DNA from 3 places in the Pseudomonas sp. R4-84 genome. Region 3 is predicted to be linked to each of the others. Evidence: predicted binding sites of a transcription regulator. Region 3 holds the regulator's gene; each other region holds the start of a gene.

What was found. The regulator FliA, encoded in region 3, starts transcription of late flagellar genes. The targets are predictions, from matches to a motif close to CTAAAGTTTNNNNNNNNNNNGCCGNTAA.
Region 1: M1D68_RS04015 (methyl-accepting chemotaxis protein) is a predicted target of FliA. The motif match lies at 3,077-3,104, and genes of this name have one in related genera.
Region 2: M1D68_RS23535 (methyl-accepting chemotaxis protein) is a predicted target of FliA. The motif match lies at 1,644-1,671, and genes of this name have one in related genera.

What each region holds. Positions count from the first base shown of each region.
Region 1 is NZ_CP096390.1:860,627-866,369, reverse strand. Features, by position in the region: gene M1D68_RS04020 (NAD(P)/FAD-dependent oxidoreductase) at 29-1,327, shown strand; gene M1D68_RS04015 (methyl-accepting chemotaxis protein) at 1,388-3,013, opposite strand; tRNA gene M1D68_RS04010 (tRNA-Pro) at 3,167-3,243, opposite strand; tRNA gene M1D68_RS04005 (tRNA-Lys) at 3,338-3,413, opposite strand; tRNA gene M1D68_RS04000 (tRNA-Pro) at 3,419-3,495, opposite strand; tRNA gene M1D68_RS03995 (tRNA-Asn) at 3,503-3,578, opposite strand; gene clpB (ATP-dependent chaperone ClpB) at 3,894-5,743, opposite strand, start outside.
Region 2 is NZ_CP096390.1:5,202,758-5,208,500, forward strand. Features, by position in the region: gene M1D68_RS23520 (formimidoylglutamate deiminase) at 1-479, shown strand, start outside; gene M1D68_RS23525 (lipocalin family protein) at 596-1,165, opposite strand; gene M1D68_RS23530 (hypothetical protein) at 1,209-1,463, opposite strand; gene M1D68_RS23535 (methyl-accepting chemotaxis protein) at 1,749-3,641, shown strand; gene M1D68_RS23540 (DUF924 family protein) at 3,734-4,330, opposite strand; gene M1D68_RS23545 (class 1 fructose-bisphosphatase) at 4,334-5,344, opposite strand; gene M1D68_RS23550 (DUF3999 domain-containing protein) at 5,593-5,743, opposite strand, start outside.
Region 3 is NZ_CP096390.1:1,633,002-1,638,744, forward strand. Features, by position in the region: gene flhF (flagellar biosynthesis protein FlhF) at 1-923, shown strand, start outside; gene fleN (flagellar synthesis regulator FleN) at 1,040-1,870, shown strand; gene fliA (RNA polymerase sigma factor FliA) at 1,867-2,610, shown strand; gene M1D68_RS07690 (chemotaxis response regulator CheY) at 2,778-3,149, shown strand; gene M1D68_RS07695 (protein phosphatase CheZ) at 3,168-3,953, shown strand; gene M1D68_RS07700 (chemotaxis protein CheA) at 3,984-5,743, shown strand, end outside.

The DNA of each region.
Region 1 (5,743 bases), 770 kb from region 3:
AATTCCTTTAGCCTTGCGAGATATCCCCATGACTCATCGTATTGTCATCGTTGGCGGCGGCGCCGGCGGTCTGGAGTTGGCTACCCGTCTGGGTAAGACCCTGGGCAAGCGTGGCACGGCCAGTGTGATGCTGGTCGACGCGAACCTGACCCACATCTGGAAACCGTTGCTCCACGAAGTAGCGGCCGGCTCCCTCAACTCCTCCGAAGACGAACTCAACTATGTGGCCCAGGCGAAATGGAACCACTTCGAGTTCCAGCTCGGGCGCATGAGCGGCCTGGATCGCGAGAACAAGAGAATCCAACTGGCCGCCACCTATGACGAGGCGGGCGTCGAGCTGTTGCCAGCCCGGGAGCTGGGCTACGACACGCTGGTGATCGCGGTGGGCAGCACCACCAACGATTTCGGCACCGAGGGCGCGGCGCAGCATTGCCTGTTCCTCGATACCCGCAAGCAGGCCGAGCGCTTCCACCAGCAGTTGCTTCACCACTACCTGCGCGCTCACGCCGGGCAGACCGATACCATCGAGCGCATCAGCGTTGCGATCGTCGGCGCCGGTGCGACCGGCGTTGAACTGGCGGCCGAGCTGCACAACGCCGCCCACGAACTGCATGCCTACGGCCTGGACCGGATCAAACCGGAGAACATGCACATCACCCTGATCGAGGCGGGCCCACGGGTCTTGCCGGCACTGCCAGAGCGGATCGGCGGGCCAGTGCACAAAACCCTGGAAAAACTTGGGGTGAATGTCATGACCAACGCCTCCGTCAGCCAGGTGACTGCCGACAGCTTGATTACGGCGGACGGCAAAGTGATCGACGCGAGCCTGAAAGTCTGGGCCGCCGGGATCCGCGCGCCAGAATTCCTCAAGGACATCGACGGACTGGAGACCAACCGGATCAACCAGCTGCAGGTGCTGCCGACACTCCAGACCACTCGCGACGACAACATCTTTGCCTTCGGCGACTGCGCCGCCTGCCCGCAACCGGACAGCGACCGCAACGTCCCACCCCGCGCCCAGGCAGCGCATCAGCAAGCCTCGCTGCTGGCTAAATCGCTGAAGTTGCGGATCGAGGGCAAGGCCTTGCCTGAATACAAATACACTGACTACGGCTCGCTGATCTCGCTGTCGCGCTTTTCGGCGGTGGGTAACCTGATGGGCAACCTGACCGGCAGCGTGATGCTTGAAGGCTGGCTGGCGCGGATGTTCTATGTGTCGTTGTACCGCATGCACCAGATGGCGCTGTACGGGATGTTCCGTACCGCGATGCTGATGCTGGGTAGCAAGATCGGGCGTGGGACCGAGCCACGGTTGAAACTGCACTGACATGACGATCGTTCCCACGCTTCGCGTGGGAACACCGCCCGTCCAGCACTTAGTCGTCAATCAAACCTGAAACCGCTGCACCATCGTGCGCAGCGAGTTTGCAAGCTGCGACAATTCATGGCTGGAGGCACTGGTCTGATCCGCGCCGGAAGCCGAGCGCACGGACAAATCGCGAATATTCACCAGGTTGCGATCGACCTCGCGAGCCACTTGCGCCTGTTCTTCGGCGGCACTGGCGATGACCAGGTTGCGCTCATGGATCTCGCTGACCGATGCTGTAATGGTTTGCAGCGCTTCCCCTGCCCGCTCCGCCATCGCGAGGGTGCTCGCCGCACGGCTGGAACTGGCTTGCATGGAATCCAGCGCCTGGGTGGCACCGCTGCGCATGCCCTGGACCATCTGCTCGATCTCCTGGGTCGATTGCTGCGTGCGATACGCCAGCGCCCGCACCTCGTCGGCAACCACCGCAAACCCCCGCCCGCTCTCTCCCGCCCGGGCCGCTTCAATGGCCGCGTTAAGGGCCAGCAAGTTGGTCTGCTCGGCAATGGCCCGAATCACATCCAGCACTTTGCCGATATCCTGGGATTGGCTGGCCAGTGACTGCACCAGGCCGCCGGTAACCTGAACATCCTTGGCGAGCGCGCTGATGGCGTCGACGGTGTCGCTGACCCGCTCCTGCCCCAACGTCGCCGATTCGCTGGATTGGCGGGTGGCGTCGGAGGTTGAAACGGCGTTGCGCGCGACTTCCTCCACGGCGGTGCTCATCTCGGTGACGGCAGTGGCAGCCTGTTCAATTTCGTTGTTCTGCTGCTGCAGGCTGTGGGTACTGTCGAGCGTGACGGCGTTCAGCTCATCGGCTGCCGTGGCCAGTTGCGCGGCCGAGCCGCTGATGCCCTGCAACGTCTCACGCAGATTCTGCTGCATGGCCGCCAGCGCCATGAGCAAACGGCTGACTTCATCGTTGCCATGGGTCTCGATCGGCCGGGTCAGGTCACCCCGGGCTACGCTCTGCGCAGCATTCAGCGCCTCGCCCAGGGGCTTGACGATGCTGCGCGTGAGCAACATGGCCAGGGCCACCGTAGCCAGGGCGGCAAGCACAATGAACAGGCTGACGATCATGCGGGAATTGACGTAGTGCTCCTGGGACTTCTGGCTCTCGATCGACACCTGCTTGGAGAATAATTCCGCCAGATCATTGAGCTGTTTGCCCGAACCGTCCACCACGGTTTTCATGTCCACCAGCAACAACTTGATCAGCTCATCCCGACGCCCCTGCTCCGCCAAGGTAAACGACTGGGCGATACCCGAGCGATAGGCGGCGAAAGTCTGTTTGAACTGGTCGTAAAGCGCCTTGCCTTCCGGCGTGACGACCAATTTGTCGTAACTGGCGATTTTTTCGCTCAGTTCTTTATCCCGGGTATCCATCTGGCCGCGATACACCGCAATGTTTTTCGGGTCCTGGTCCAAGGCCATGCGCAGGGAAATGGTGCGAATGCGCAGCATCAATTCACGGATCTCGTCTCCGCCACGGATGCTGGGCAACCACTGGGTTTCCACCGCGACCTCACTGTCGCGAATGCTCGACATCTGTCCCAGCGCAAAGACCCCGAGCAGCGCCACCAGGACGGCGATCAAGGCAAAACCCAGCGCGGCGCGGCGGGCAATATTCAGTTGGCGAAGGAACATGTCGGGCGCCTTTTCTTGTTGTTGGCCTGAAGGTGGGCGATCGATGCTTGCCCTGTTGGCGGGTTATCGGCAGGTTGTACGACGACTTGAAGTCATCGGCTTTTCCGCAGGCAAAAAAAATCCCCGTATCTTTCGATACGGGGATTCTTAATATGGTCGGGGTAAGGGGATTCGAACTCCTGACATCCTGCTCCCAAAGCAGGCGCGCTACCGGACTGCGCTATACCCCGGTAAAAAAAAGGCGACCTTCGCAAGTCGCCTTCCTCGATCAGCGCTTTTGGCCTCTGATCTTAAGATTCGATTCCAGCGAACTGGTTTCAAAAATGGTGGGTCGTGTGGGATTCGAACCTACGACCAATTGGTTAAAAGCCAACTGCTCTACCAACTGAGCTAACGACCCAAATATGGTCGGGGTAAGGGGATTCGAACTCCTGACATCCTGCTCCCAAAGCAGGCGCGCTACCGGACTGCGCTATACCCCGATTGAAATGGCTCCGTGACCAGGACTCGAACCTGGGACCCAATGATTAACAGTCATTTGCTCTACCGACTGAGCTATCACGGAACTGATATTTCAAGTTACTGCTATTTGAAGCTACAACATTGAAGCCAGCTTCAACCTCTTCTACCCGTCAGCATCGCTGCGTTCGTGTGTCTGAGGCGCGCTATTCTACAATCTTCGTAACCTCTGTCAACCCCTTAAATTGCTTTCAAGACAATGATTTGCAACTTATTTTAGGTTCCTTCCCAAAGAGAAGTCGCCCTTGGGGTGACGTACTGCGGGGCGCACTTTACAAGTCTTTTCCTTTGAGTTCAACGGCCTGATGAAAAAAATGGCCTCGCAATGCAAGGCCATTCCAATATCCGGCGATGCCGGCCTTCAGTTGAAGACGATTTCGTCGTTTTCCACGGTACCGGTCACGGTTTCGCCCGGCATGAACCGCCCGGACAGAATCAACTGCGCCAACGGGTTTTCGATCCAGCGCTGGATCGCTCGCTTGAGCGGCCGCGCGCCATAGACCGGGTCGTAACCCACCGCGATCAGCTTGTCCAACGCCTCGTCGCTCAGTTGCAGCTTCAACTCGCGCTCGGTGAGGCGGCTGCGCAGGCGACCCAGCTGGATCTCGGTGATGCCGGCGATCTGATCCCGGGCCAACGGCTCGAAGATCACCACTTCGTCGACACGGTTGATGAACTCCGGCCGGAAGTGCGTAGAGATCGCATCCATCACTGCGGCACGTTGCGCCTCGCGATCGCCGACCAACTCCTGAATCTGCGTCGAGCCCAGGTTGGAGGTCATCACGATCACCGTGTTGCGGAAGTCCACCGTGCGCCCATGACTGTCGGTCAGGCGACCGTCCTCCAGCACTTGCAGCAGGATGTTAAAGACATCCGGGTGCGCTTTCTCGACCTCATCGAGCAATATCACCGAGTACGGCTTGCGACGCACGGCCTCGGTCAGGTAACCGCCCTCTTCATATCCAACATAGCCCGGCGGCGCGCCGATCAAGCGGGCCACGGAGTGCTTCTCCATGAATTCGGACATGTCGATGCGCACCATGGCTTCCTCGGTATCGAAGAGGAACTCGGCCAGCGCCTTGCACAGCTCGGTTTTACCCACACCGGTCGGGCCGAGGAACATGAACGAGCCGCTCGGACGGTTGGGGTCCGACAACCCGGCACGGGACCGGCGCACGGCGTTGGACACCGCCACCACCGCTTCTTCCTGGCCGATCACACGCTGGTGCAACAGGCTTTCCATCTTCAGCAGCTTGTCGCGCTCGCCTTCGAGCATCTTCGAGACCGGAATGCCGGTCCACTTGGACACCACTTCGGCGATTTCTTCCTCGGTGACCTTGCTGCGCAGCAGCTGGTTTTCGCTTTTGCCGTGTTGGTCGACCATCTGCAGGCTGCGCTCCAGGTCCGGGATGACCCCGTACTGCAGCTCGGCCATGCGGTTGAGGTCACCTTTGCGGCGAGCCGCTTCCAGCTCCTGGCGGGATTGTTCGATCTTTTGCTGGATCTGCGCCGAACCCTGGACTTCAGCTTTTTCCGAATTCCAGATCTCTTCGAGATCGGAATATTCGCGCTCGTGACGAACGATTTCTTCCTGCAACCTTTCCAGACGTTTCTTCGCCGCTTCGTCGCTTTCTTTTTTCAGCGCCTGGGACTCGACCTTGAGTTGAATCAAGCGTCGCTCCAACCGATCCAGCACTTCGGGCTTGGAGTCGATTTCCATGCGGATACGGCTGGCGGCCTCGTCGATCAGGTCGATGGCCTTGTCCGGCAACTGACGGTCGGTGATATAGCGATGGCTGAGCTTGGCCGCCGCGATGATCGCGCCATCGGTGATGGCCACTTTGTGGTGGACCTCATAGCGCTCCTTCAGGCCGCGCAAGATGGCGATGGTGTCTTCTTCGCTGGGCTCATCCACCAGCACTTTCTGGAATCGCCGCTCAAGCGCCGCGTCTTTCTCGATGTATTGGCGGTATTCGTTGAGCGTGGTCGCACCGACGCAATGCAGCTCACCACGGGCCAGCGCAGGCTTGAGCATGTTGCCGGCGTCCATCGAGCCTTCGCCCTTGCCGGCGCCGACCATGGTATGCAATTCATCGATGAATAGAATGATCTGGCCTTCCTGCTTCGACAGTTCATTGAGCAGGGCCTTGAGCCGTTCTTCGAATTCACCGCGATACTTGGCGCCAGCGATCAGCGCCCCCATGTCCAGAG
Region 2 (5,743 bases), 2.1 Mb from region 3:
AAGCCAACCTGGGTGACGGAATTTTTCCGGCCGTGGATTTCCTAGCCCAAGGCGGGCGGATGGGCATCGGCTCTGACAGCCACGTGTCGTTGAGCGTCGTGGAGGAATTACGCTGGCTGGAATACGGCCAGCGGCTGCGGGACCAGCGCCGCAACCGGTTGTACCGAACGGATCAGCCGATGGTCGGGCGTACCCTGTATGACGCCGCACTGGACGGTGGCGCCCAGGCGTTGGGCCAACCGATCGGCGCATTGGAAGTCGGCAAGCGCGCCGACTGGCTGGTGCTCGATGGCAATGATCCTTACCTGGCCACGGCGACCGGTGACGGCATTCTCAATCGTTGGCTGTTTGCGGGCGGCGATCGCCAGGTGCGCGATGTGATGGTCGGCGGAAAATGGCAGGTTCGCGACGGCCGTCACGCCGGCGAAGAAGAAAGCGCCCGAGCGTTTACCCGGGTGCTGCGCGAACTGCTGGGCTGACGACAATTCAATGTGGGAGCGAGCTTGCTCGCGATAGCGGATTTTCCATCAACATCTATGTTGACGGTAAAGGCCTCATCGCGAGCAAGCTAAGCTCCCACAGGTGTTCTACTACATCAGTCCGAAGTCTTGGCCATCTGCCGGTCCGACGCACGCCAGACCAACCGCGTCGTGTCGTAGCCCTGCTGGCGCGCCTTGCTCAGCAGTTCTTCGCGCACATCGACATTGACCGTTGGCGTGCGCGACAGCAACCACATGTAACGCCGGCTCGGATCGCCAACGATGGCGGTCTTGTAGTCATCGCTGACATACAAGACCCAATATTCTCCCTTCGCCACACCCGGCAGGATCCGCGAGAACCAGGTGTCGAATTCGACCCAGAGCTTGTCGGTCTTGCCTGGCACCTGCGGGTAAGCGGTGCCCCGGGCTTCTTCCCACTTCCAATCGGAAGTCAGGCAGCGGTTGAACACATCCACGTTGCCGTCGGGCTTGAGGGTGTAATGGGCTTCGGATTGCGCGCAGTTGCGCTGGAAATACATCGGTAGGCGGGCCAGCTCGTACCAGGTCCCTTGGTAACGCTTGAGATTGACACTGTTGACGGTCTTGGGCGCCAACGGGTCTACGCCAGAAGTGGCACAGCCGGCCAATACCAGGCCAGCCAAAAGCACAAAAACTAACCGCATCATTATTTTTTTCTCCCGTGGGCGCTTGGCCCCGGTTTACTTCAGGTTACTTCAGGCCTTGGCCGGAAAACATCAACACTTTGTCACCGGCGTACTGCACGCTGATAAAGCTTTTCTGGTCGCCCCAGGTGCAGCTGGACATGCCGAGCGCGCCCGAACAGTCAGTCGGCTTCCCCAGCAACGTCTCGACTTCGGCCTTGGGCATGCCCGCCGACAGCTTCGAGTAGTTTTCCTGGTTGACCTTGCTGCATGCGGTCAATACGACGCACATGAACAGCAGGGCGATAGATCGCAGCGACATGGTGTAACTCCTGGAGCGGAAGGGAGGTGGCAGGGTGCCAACCTGAACCTTAGAAGAGAAAACCCCTATCTGGTTCCCCGACGCCCCCAGTATTTATTGGTTGTCCCGAGGGTAATCGACGGGTGAAACAATCGAACTGTGACGCCGTCGTGCCTTTCGTCGGGATGAGTCCATCGACGCCTGATGCGCCGGGCTTGCGGGCCGATAAAAAGTAACAGCGTAAAATCCTGTGTTATGGCAAATTGACACCCCTTTTTGACCCGTCCCTCCGCGGTAGCGTTCTTAATGACCAGAAACATGAAATTCAGCCACAAAATCCTGTTGGCTGCCGCCCTTGTGGTGGCCGTCGCATTCGCCTGTTTCATCCTGTTCAACGATTACCGCCAACGACAAAGTCTGTATTCCAGCACCGAGACCTCCATGCAGGAACTCGGCAGCCTGACCAGCCGCAATATCCAGACGTGGGTAGAAGGCCGGATCCAACTGCTGCAATCGCTGGCCCAGCAAATCGCCATCGATGGCAGCAGTGCCGACAGCCTGAAACGCGCGGTGGGCCTGCCTGCCTACACCGGCAATTTTCAGCTCAGCTATTTTGGCGGCACCGACGGCGTAATGTTTTCGGTGCCGGCCGGCAATCGCGCCGCCGACTACGACCCGCGCGCCCGTGGCTGGTACAAGGCCGCCAACAGCGCCCAACAGACCGTCGTCACCGAACCCTACATCGCCGCGTCTTCGGGCAAGCTTGTGATCACCGTTGCCACGCCGGTACAGCGCCAGAACCAGATGATCGGCGTGGCGGGGGCGGACATCGACCTGACCAGCGTCAGCGCCATCATCAACTCGCTGAACTTCGGCGGACATGGCCATGCGTTCATCGTCAGCGCCGATGGCAAGATCCTCGTCCACCCTGACAGCAAGCGCGTGCTCAAGACCCTCGCCGAGGCCTATCCCAACGGTGCGCCGCAAGTCAGCCCGGGCATGAAGGAAGTCGAGCTCGACGGCAAGACCCAGTTCATTTCCTTTACCCGAGTCGCCGGCGTACCCGGCGCCGACTGGTACGTGGCGCTGGTACTCGACAAGAGCGCGGCGCTGGCGATGCTCAGCGAGTTCCGCACCTCGGCCCTGATTGCCATGGTCATTGCCGTGGTGTTCATCATCGCCCTGCTGAGCATGCTCATCCGTGTATTGATGCAACCGCTGCTGATCATGGGCCGCGCCATGCATGACATCGCCGAAGGCGAAGGCGACCTGACCCGCCGCCTGACCATCCACGGCCATGATGAATTCGGCGCGCTGGGCACTTCGTTCAACCGTTTCGTCGAGCGTATCCACGCTTCGATTCGCGAAGTGGCTTCCGCCACGGGCCAGGTCAATGAAGTCGCCCTGCGTGTCGTCAGCGCCTCCAATTCGTCGATGTACAACTCCGACCAGCAAGCCTCGCGCACCAGCAGCGTGGCCGCGGCCATCAACCAGCTTGGCGCCGCAGCCCAGGAAATTGCCCAGAATGCCGCCCTCGCCTCGCAGCACTCCAGCGAGGCCCGCAACCTGGCCGAAGATGGCCAGCAAGTGGTGGATAAAACCATCACGGCGATGCAACAGCTGTCAGCCAAGATCAGCGATTCTTGCGGCAACATCGAAACCCTGAACAGCAACACGGTGAACATCGGCCAGATTCTCGAAGTGATCACCAGCATTTCCCAGCAGACCAACCTGCTTGCCCTGAACGCCGCCATCGAAGCGGCCCGGGCCGGTGAAGCCGGTCGCGGCTTCGCGGTCGTCGCCGACGAGGTGCGCAACCTGGCCCACCGCACCCAGGACTCTGCGCAGCAAGTGCAGAAGATGATCGAAGAGTTGCAAGTCGGCGCGCGGGAAGCGGTGCTGACCATGACCGATAGCCAGCGCCAGAGCGAAAGCAGCGTCGGCATCGCCAACCAGGCCGGCGAACGACTGGGCAGCGTGACCCAGCGCATCGGCGAGATCGACGGCATGAACCAGTCCGTGGCCACCGCCACCGAAGAACAGACCGCCGTGGTGGAATCGATCAACGTCGACATCAATGAAATCAACACGCTGAACCAGGAAGGCGTGGAAAACCTGCAAGCCACCTTGCGAGCCTGTTCCGACCTGGAACAGCAGGCGGCGCGGTTGAAGCAGTTGGTGGGCAGTTTCCGGATCTAACGCCTGGAAGGGCCCCATCGTCGGATCGCCGCCCGGAGCGAGCTTGCTCCGGGCGGCGATCCGACAATAGCGGCATCAGCCTCGCAAAAAATTCAGAATCTGGACCCAGGCCTGCTCAAGAATTCCACTTCCTCAGCCGTGGACTCACGCCCCAACACCGCATTGCGATGGGGAAAACGTCCGAACCGGGCAATGATCTTCTGATGCCGTTCGGCATAATCCAGGTTGTCTTCGAACACCGCGCGCTGCGCCTCGGGTTGCTCCCGGACCAGCTCGATGAACCGAGACACGGCTTCGTTCTGCACCGCGAGGTTTTCGCAATGTTCGAGGACGAGGTAGATGAAGACACGCTGGATTGGCCGCAGTTGCTGGTCGAAACCTGCCGCCAGGCCTTGGGCCACCAACGCTTGGGCACGCAAGTCGCCGGAAAAGCTTTTGGGCGTGTTGCGAAAGATCATACGCGGGAGTTGATCCAGTAGCAGCACCAGGGCCAGCCAACCTTCCGGGCGTTGCGCCCAATCGGTCAATCCGCCGGCCAGTGCTTGCTCCACCTGTTCGCCGAAGCGCTCTTGCGCCTGGCGATCATGGCCTTTGCCAAACCACAGCTTGCCCTTGTCAGCCGCTATTTCGTCCGGCGTTTGGGCTGTGCCAAACCACCAATCGAGCAACGGCTGCCAAGGCCCGGTCATGGTTTACTCCTTGTGGTAAGCCGTGGCGCGTGCCACTTCTTCCTTCGAGCCGAGGAATACCGCAACTCTCTGGTGCAGGCCCTCAGGCTTGATGTCGAGGATGCGCTGGCGACCGTCGGTGGAAGCGCCACCCGCCTGCTCCACCAGGAACGACATCGGGTTGGCTTCGTACATCAGGCGCAGCTTGCCCGGCTTGGACGGCTCGCGGCTGTCGCGCGGGTACATGAACAGACCGCCTCGGGTCAGGATGCGGTGTACATCGGCAACCATCGCGGCCACCCAGCGCATGTTGTAGTTCTTTTTCAGCGGGCCTTCTTCACCGGCCAGCAACTCGCTGACGTAGCGTTGTACCGGAGCTTCCCAGTGACGCTGGTTGGACATGTTGATGGCGAATTCCTGGGTGGTTTCAGGAATGGTGATGTCTTCGTGGGTCAGGACGAAACTGCCCATCTCGCGGTCCAGGGTGAAGCCTTTCACGCCGTCGCCCAGGGTCAGCACCAGCATGGTCTGAGGACCGTAGATGGCGTAACCGGCGGCGACTTGCTCGGTGCCGGGCTGCAGGAAGGCCTTTTCATTCAAGGCTTCGTTCTGGCTCAGGTATTCGTTCGGGCAACGCAGTACCGAGAAGATTGTGCCGACCGGCGCATTGATGTCGATGTTTGACGAGCCGTCCAACGGGTCGAATACCAGCAGGTAGGCGCCTTTCGGGTATTTGCCCGGGATCTGGTAGGCATTGTCCATTTCCTCGGACGCCATGCCGGCCAGGTGACCGCCCCACTCGTTGGCTTCCAGCAGGATTTCGTTGGAGAGCACGTCGAGCTTCTTCTGCACTTCGCCCTGCACGTTTTCGGTGCCCATGCTGCCCAGGACACCGCCCAGCGCGCCCTTGGACACGGCGTGGCTGATCTCCTTGCATGCACGCGCCACCACTTCGATCAAAAAGCGCAGATCGGCAGGGGTATTGTTGCTGCGGGTCTGCTCAATCAAATAGCGACTCAAGGTAACGCGGGACATGGACGGCTCCGAAGAATAGGGGGCGGAAAACCCGCGCAGTTTAGCGCGAGTCGGGACTTAATTCCTCCTATGAGACGGGATATGGAGGATTGAGTTCACGGGGTGGGGCCCGCTTGGGTATTTATGTTGATTGACAAGGCGCCATCGCGACCAAGCTCGCTTCCACAAGTTGACCGAGTTGCTCTAACGAATGCGGTCTATTGTGGGAGCGAGCTTGCTCCGGGCGGCGATCCGACGATGAACACACCTCAGTTCTTGACCGGCGGCTTGCGCAACAGGCTGAACGCCATCGCCGCGAGGAACAGCACGCTCAGTAGCAACACCGCCCACAAGCCCATTTTCTTCCAGTTGGTGTCAACGACCGCAGGCACCGCTTCAACCGTTGGCGTCGACGTAGTG
Region 3 (5,743 bases):
TGCGCTTCGAACTCAACAGCCTGCGCGAGCTGATGGAAGTCCAGCTCGGCTCGCTGGCCTGGAACCAACTGCAAGGCAGCCGTCCGGCCCAGGCCAACCTGTGGCGTCGCCTGCAACGCATTGGCCTGTCCGGCCCGCTGGCGCGCGACCTGCTGGCATTGATCAGCGACATCGACGAGCCTCGCCAGGCCTGGCGCATGCTGCTTGCGCACCTGGCGCGGATGATCGCCACGCCGGAAGTCGAGCCACTGGAAGAGGGCGGAGTAATCGCCATGGTCGGCCCGGCCGGCATGGGCAAGACCACCACTCTGGCCAAGCTCGCGGCCCGTTATGTACTCAAGTACGGCGCCCAGAGTATCGCCCTGGTGAGCATGGACAGTTTCCGCATCGGTGCCCAGGAGCAACTCAAGACCTTGGGCCGGATCCTCAATGTGTCGGTGACCCATGTGGATCCGGGCCAATCCCTGGCCCAGGCGCTGGAACCGCTGATGCGCAAGCGCGTCGTACTGATCGACACCGCCGGCCTGCAAGCCAGCGATCCGGCCCTGCGCATGCAGCTGGAAAGCCTGGCCGGGCGTGGCATCAAGTCAAAAAATTATCTCGTGTTGGCAACCACCAGCCAGAAACAGGTTCTAACCGCCGCATACCACAGTTACAAACGCTGCGGGCTGGCCGGCTGCATCCTGACTAAGCTGGACGAAACGGCAAGCCTGGGCGAGGTGTTGAGCCTGGCGATCGGTCATGAACTACCGGTGGCCTACCTGACCGACGGGCCGCGGATCCCGGATGATTTGCATCTGCCGCGCCGTCATCAACTGGTCAGTCGTGCCGTGAGTGTGCAAATGCAGGAAGAACCCAGCGAAGAAGCCATGGCTGACATGTTCGCTGATATCTACCACAGCCCGACCAAGCAGGTTGGCTGAGGTATTCATGAATATTTTTTGTACCTACATCGATGGTCTGCCATGCATTGTTCCGTATGTGAACGCGCAGCCAGTAATGTGGCCTCCGTCTAAGTAAGACAAGGTAAAGAACGAACATGGGCAGCATGCATCCCGTACAGGTGATCGCGGTGACCGGCGGCAAAGGTGGCGTCGGGAAGACTAACGTGTCAGTGAACTTGTCCCTGGCTCTGGCAGAGCTTGGCCGACGGGTCATGCTGCTGGACGCCGACCTGGGCCTGGCGAACGTTGACGTGCTGCTGGGGCTCACACCCAAGCGCACGCTGGCGGACGTGATCGAAGGGCGCTGTGAATTGCGCGACGTGTTGTTGCAAGGCCCCGGCGGGATTCGCATCGTGCCGGCCGCCTCCGGCACCCAGAGCATGGTTCACCTGACCCCGGCGCAGCACGCCGGCCTGATCCAGGCCTTCAGCGACATCGGTGACAACCTCGATGTGCTGGTGATTGACACGGCTGCCGGTATCGGTGACTCGGTGGTCAGTTTCGTGCGCGCCGCCCAGGAAGTGTTGCTGGTGGTCTGCGACGAACCGACGTCGATCACCGACGCCTACGCGCTGATCAAACTGCTTAACCGCGACTATGGCATGAACCGCTTTCGCGTCCTGGCCAACATGGCCCAAAGCCCACAGGAAGGACGCAACCTGTTCGCCAAGTTGACCAAGGTCACGGATCGCTTCCTGGACGTCGCCCTGCAATACGTCGGCGCAGTGCCTTACGACGAAAGCGTACGCAAGGCTGTCCAGAAGCAACGTGCCGTTTATGAAGCTTTTCCTCGTTCCAAATGCGCCCTGGCGTTCAAGGCGATCGCCCAGAAGGTCGACACCTGGCCGCTGCCGGCCAACCCACGTGGGCATCTGGAATTTTTCGTCGAGCGTCTCGTGCAACAAACAGCAGGGCCCGTGTTATGACAGCCAGCGGTTACAACCATCTCTACAAAAAATCGGCACGGGACGCCCAGTACGAATTGATCGAGCGTTACGCGCCACTGGTCAAGCGCATCGCCTACCACTTGCTGGCGCGTTTGCCGGCCAGTGTCCAGGTCGAGGACTTGATCCAGGCGGGCATGATCGGCCTGCTCGAAGTGTCGAATAAATACGACGCGAGCAAGGGCGCCAGTTTCGAGACATACGCCGGTATCCGTATCCGCGGGGCGATGCTCGATGAGGTCCGCAAGGGCGACTGGGCGCCGCGTTCGGTGCATCGCAACACCCGCATGGTCAGCGACGCGATTCGTGCGATTGAAGCGAAAACCGGGCGAGACGCTAAAGATCACGAAGTTGCGGCCGAACTCCAGTTGAGTCTCGATGATTATTACGGGATTTTGAACGATACCTTGGGCAGTCGCCTGTTCAGTTTCGACGACCTGTTGCAGGACGGCGAACACGAAGGGCTGCACGAGGACGGCGCGAGTGCTCACATGGAGCCGTCGCGCGACCTGGAAGATGAACGTTTCCAGAGCGCCCTGGCGGATGCGATTGCCAATTTGCCGGAGCGTGAGCGACTGGTCTTGGCGCTGTACTACGACGAAGAGCTGAACCTCAAGGAAATCGGTGAGGTCCTGGGGGTCAGCGAATCGCGGGTCAGCCAGTTACATAGCCAGTGCGCGGCCCGCTTGCGGGGGCGTTTGGGGGAGTGGCGAGCGCGCTGACGAGCAGTGTGGGGACGCTGCGAGCGGGGCTGGCATGGCGTATGCCGGGCCAGTCTCCATCCGTTGTGCTCCATACCGTTGTCGAGTGTTGTGCCGGATTGATTGAAATGGCGCGTCCAGGTGCTGGGCGCGTTTAAGACTGCTTGGAGGTCGAATTGGACAAGAACATGAAAATCCTCATCGTTGATGACTTCTCAACGATGCGGCGGATCATAAAAAACCTGTTGCGTGACCTCGGGTTCACCAACACGGTCGAGGCCGACGATGGCACAACCGCCATTCCGGTCCTCAACAGCGGGAGCATCGACTTTCTGGTGACTGACTGGAACATGCCTGGCATGACCGGTATCGACTTGCTGCGCCACGTGCGCGCCGACGAAAAACTCAAGCACCTCCCGGTGCTGATGGTCACTGCCGAAGCCAAGCGCGAGCAGATCATCGAAGCGGCCCAGGCCGGTGTGAACGGCTATGTGGTCAAACCCTTCACGGCCCAGGCGTTGAAAGAGAAGATCGAAAAAATCTTCGAACGCATCGGTTAACGGCGCCACGGGGGAGCTATGGACAACGAATCTTCAATGGGCGATTTCGAATCGACCCTGAAAAAACATGCCCGCGAACTGGTAGACAGCCTTGAAAAGGGCCGCTTCGGCGATGCGGTTCAAATGATTCATGAGCTCAACCAGACCCGTGATCGCGGTCTGTACCAGGAAGTCGGCAAGCTCACCCGTGAACTGCACAGCGCGATCGTCAATTTCCAGATCGATCCGAACATGCCGCAGGCCGAGGAAGTCTCGCAGATCACCGACGCCACCGAGCGCCTGGGTTATGTGGTCAAGCTGACCGAAGCCGCAGCGAACCGCACCATGGACCTGGTGGAAAGCGCAACGCCCCTGGTCAACGGCCTGAGCGAGGAAGCCCAGGCGTTGAGCACCGATTGGGGACGGTTCATGCGTCGCGAAGTCGGCGCCGAGGAGTTCCGGGAGCTGGCCCGTCGGGTCGACGGTTTCCTGGCGCGCAGCAGCGCTGAGAATCGCGCCGTGGCCAGCAACCTCAACGACATTCTGCTGGCCCAGGACTATCAAGACCTGACCGGCCAGGTGATCAAGCGTGTGACCCAACTGGTCACCGAAGTGGAAAGCAACCTGCTCAAACTGGTGTTGATGGCTAGCCAGGTCGACCGCTTTGCAGGTATCGAACACGACCGTGAAGCGATGCTTGCCGAAAAAGATCCACAAAAACATCTCTCTCAGGGTGAAGGTCCGCAGATTCATGCCGATAAAAGAGAAGACGTTGTGTCCGGTCAGGACGATGTGGACGATTTGCTGTCCAGCCTTGGATTCTAAGTTTTAGCCCTATTTTAGGAGCAGCCATTAATGAGCTTCGGCGCCGATGAAGAGATCCTTCAGGATTTCCTGGTTGAGGCCGGCGAGATTCTAGAGCAACTATCCGAACAGCTGGTCGAGCTGGAAAGCCGACCTGATGATGCGGATCTGCTCAATGCAATTTTTCGCGGTTTCCACACTGTAAAAGGAGGCGCCGGCTTCCTCCAGCTCAATGAGCTGGTGGAGTGCTGCCACATTGCCGAGAACGTGTTCGACATCCTGCGCAAGGGTGAGCGTCGCGTCGACTCGGAACTGATGGACGTGGTGCTCGAGGCCCTGGATGCGGTCAACAGCATGTTCAGCGAAGTGCGCGAGCGCTCGCCGATCACCCCGGCCACCCCCGAGCTGCTCGCCGCGCTGTCGCGCCTGGCCGAGCCGCAGTCGGCTGACGAGGCCATGCCCGTTGCCGAGCCTGTGGTCGAAGAACCGGTTGCGCAAGAATCGGGCGACATCACCGATCATGAATTCGAATCGCTGCTGGACTCGCTGAACGCCGTCAAGGCCGAAGCCGAGGCTCCGGCCGCGCCCGCTGCGCCAGCCGCCGATGCCGCTGCCAGCGATGAAATTACCGACGATGAGTTCGAATCGCTGCTCGACCAACTGCATGGCAAGGGCCAGTTCGCCCCCGATGCGGTCGTAGCGCCGGCGGCCCCGGCTGCGCCAAAGGCAGCGGGGGATGACTCCGACATTACCGACGACGAATTCGAAGCCTTGCTCGACCAGTTGCATGGCAAGGGCAACTTTGCCGTCGACGCGTTGGATTCGGCCATCGCTTCGGCGCCGACCCCGGCCAAACCAGTGGCAGCGGCAGCCGGAAGCGACTTGATCAGCGACCACGAATTCGAATCGCTGCTCGACGAGCTGCATGGCAAGGGCAAGTTCAGCGAAGTCGGCACGGCCGCCGCCGCGCCTGCCGCTGCCGCCACGGCTGCACCCGCCGCCAAGGCCGCGCCGAAGCCGGCCGCCAAGGCGCCGGAACCGAAAGCCGAAACCCCGAAGCCTGCCGCCGCAGCGGCGCCAGCCCCGGCTCGCGCGCCTTCCGCCGCGCCCGCCGAAAAACCGGCGAGCGAAGCCGAGACCACCGTTCGCGTCGACACCGCGCGGCTGGATGAGATCATGAACATGGTCGGCGAACTGGTGCTGGTGCGTAACCGCCTGGTGCGCCTGGGCCTCAACAGCCAGGACGAAGCCATGTCCAAGGCCGTGTCGAACCTCGACGTGGTCACGGCTGACCTGCAAACCGCGGTCATGAAGACCCGGATGCAGCCGATCAAGAAAGTCTTCGGGCGCTTCCCGCGCCTGGTTCGCGACCTGGCTCGCCAGCTCAAGAAAGAAATCAACCTGGAACTGGTGGGTGAAGAGACCGACCTCGACAAGAACCTTGTCGAGGCCCTGGCCGACCCGCTGGTCCACTTGGTGCGCAACGCGGTCGACCACGGCATCGAGTCGCCGGAAGAGCGCGAAGCGTCAGGCAAGGTCCGCAGCGGCAAGGTGATCCTGGCCGCCGAGCAGGAAGGCGACCATATCCTGCTGTCGATCTCCGACGACGGCAAGGGCATGGACCCGAACGTGCTCCGTTCCATTGCGGTGAAACGCGGTGTGATGGACAAGGACGCGGCCGATCGCCTGAGCGACACCGAGTGCTACAACCTGATCTTCGCTCCGGGCTTCTCGACCAAGACCGAGATTTCCGATGTGTCGGGTCGTGGCGTGGGCATGGACGTGGTGAAAACCAAGATTTCCCAGCTCAA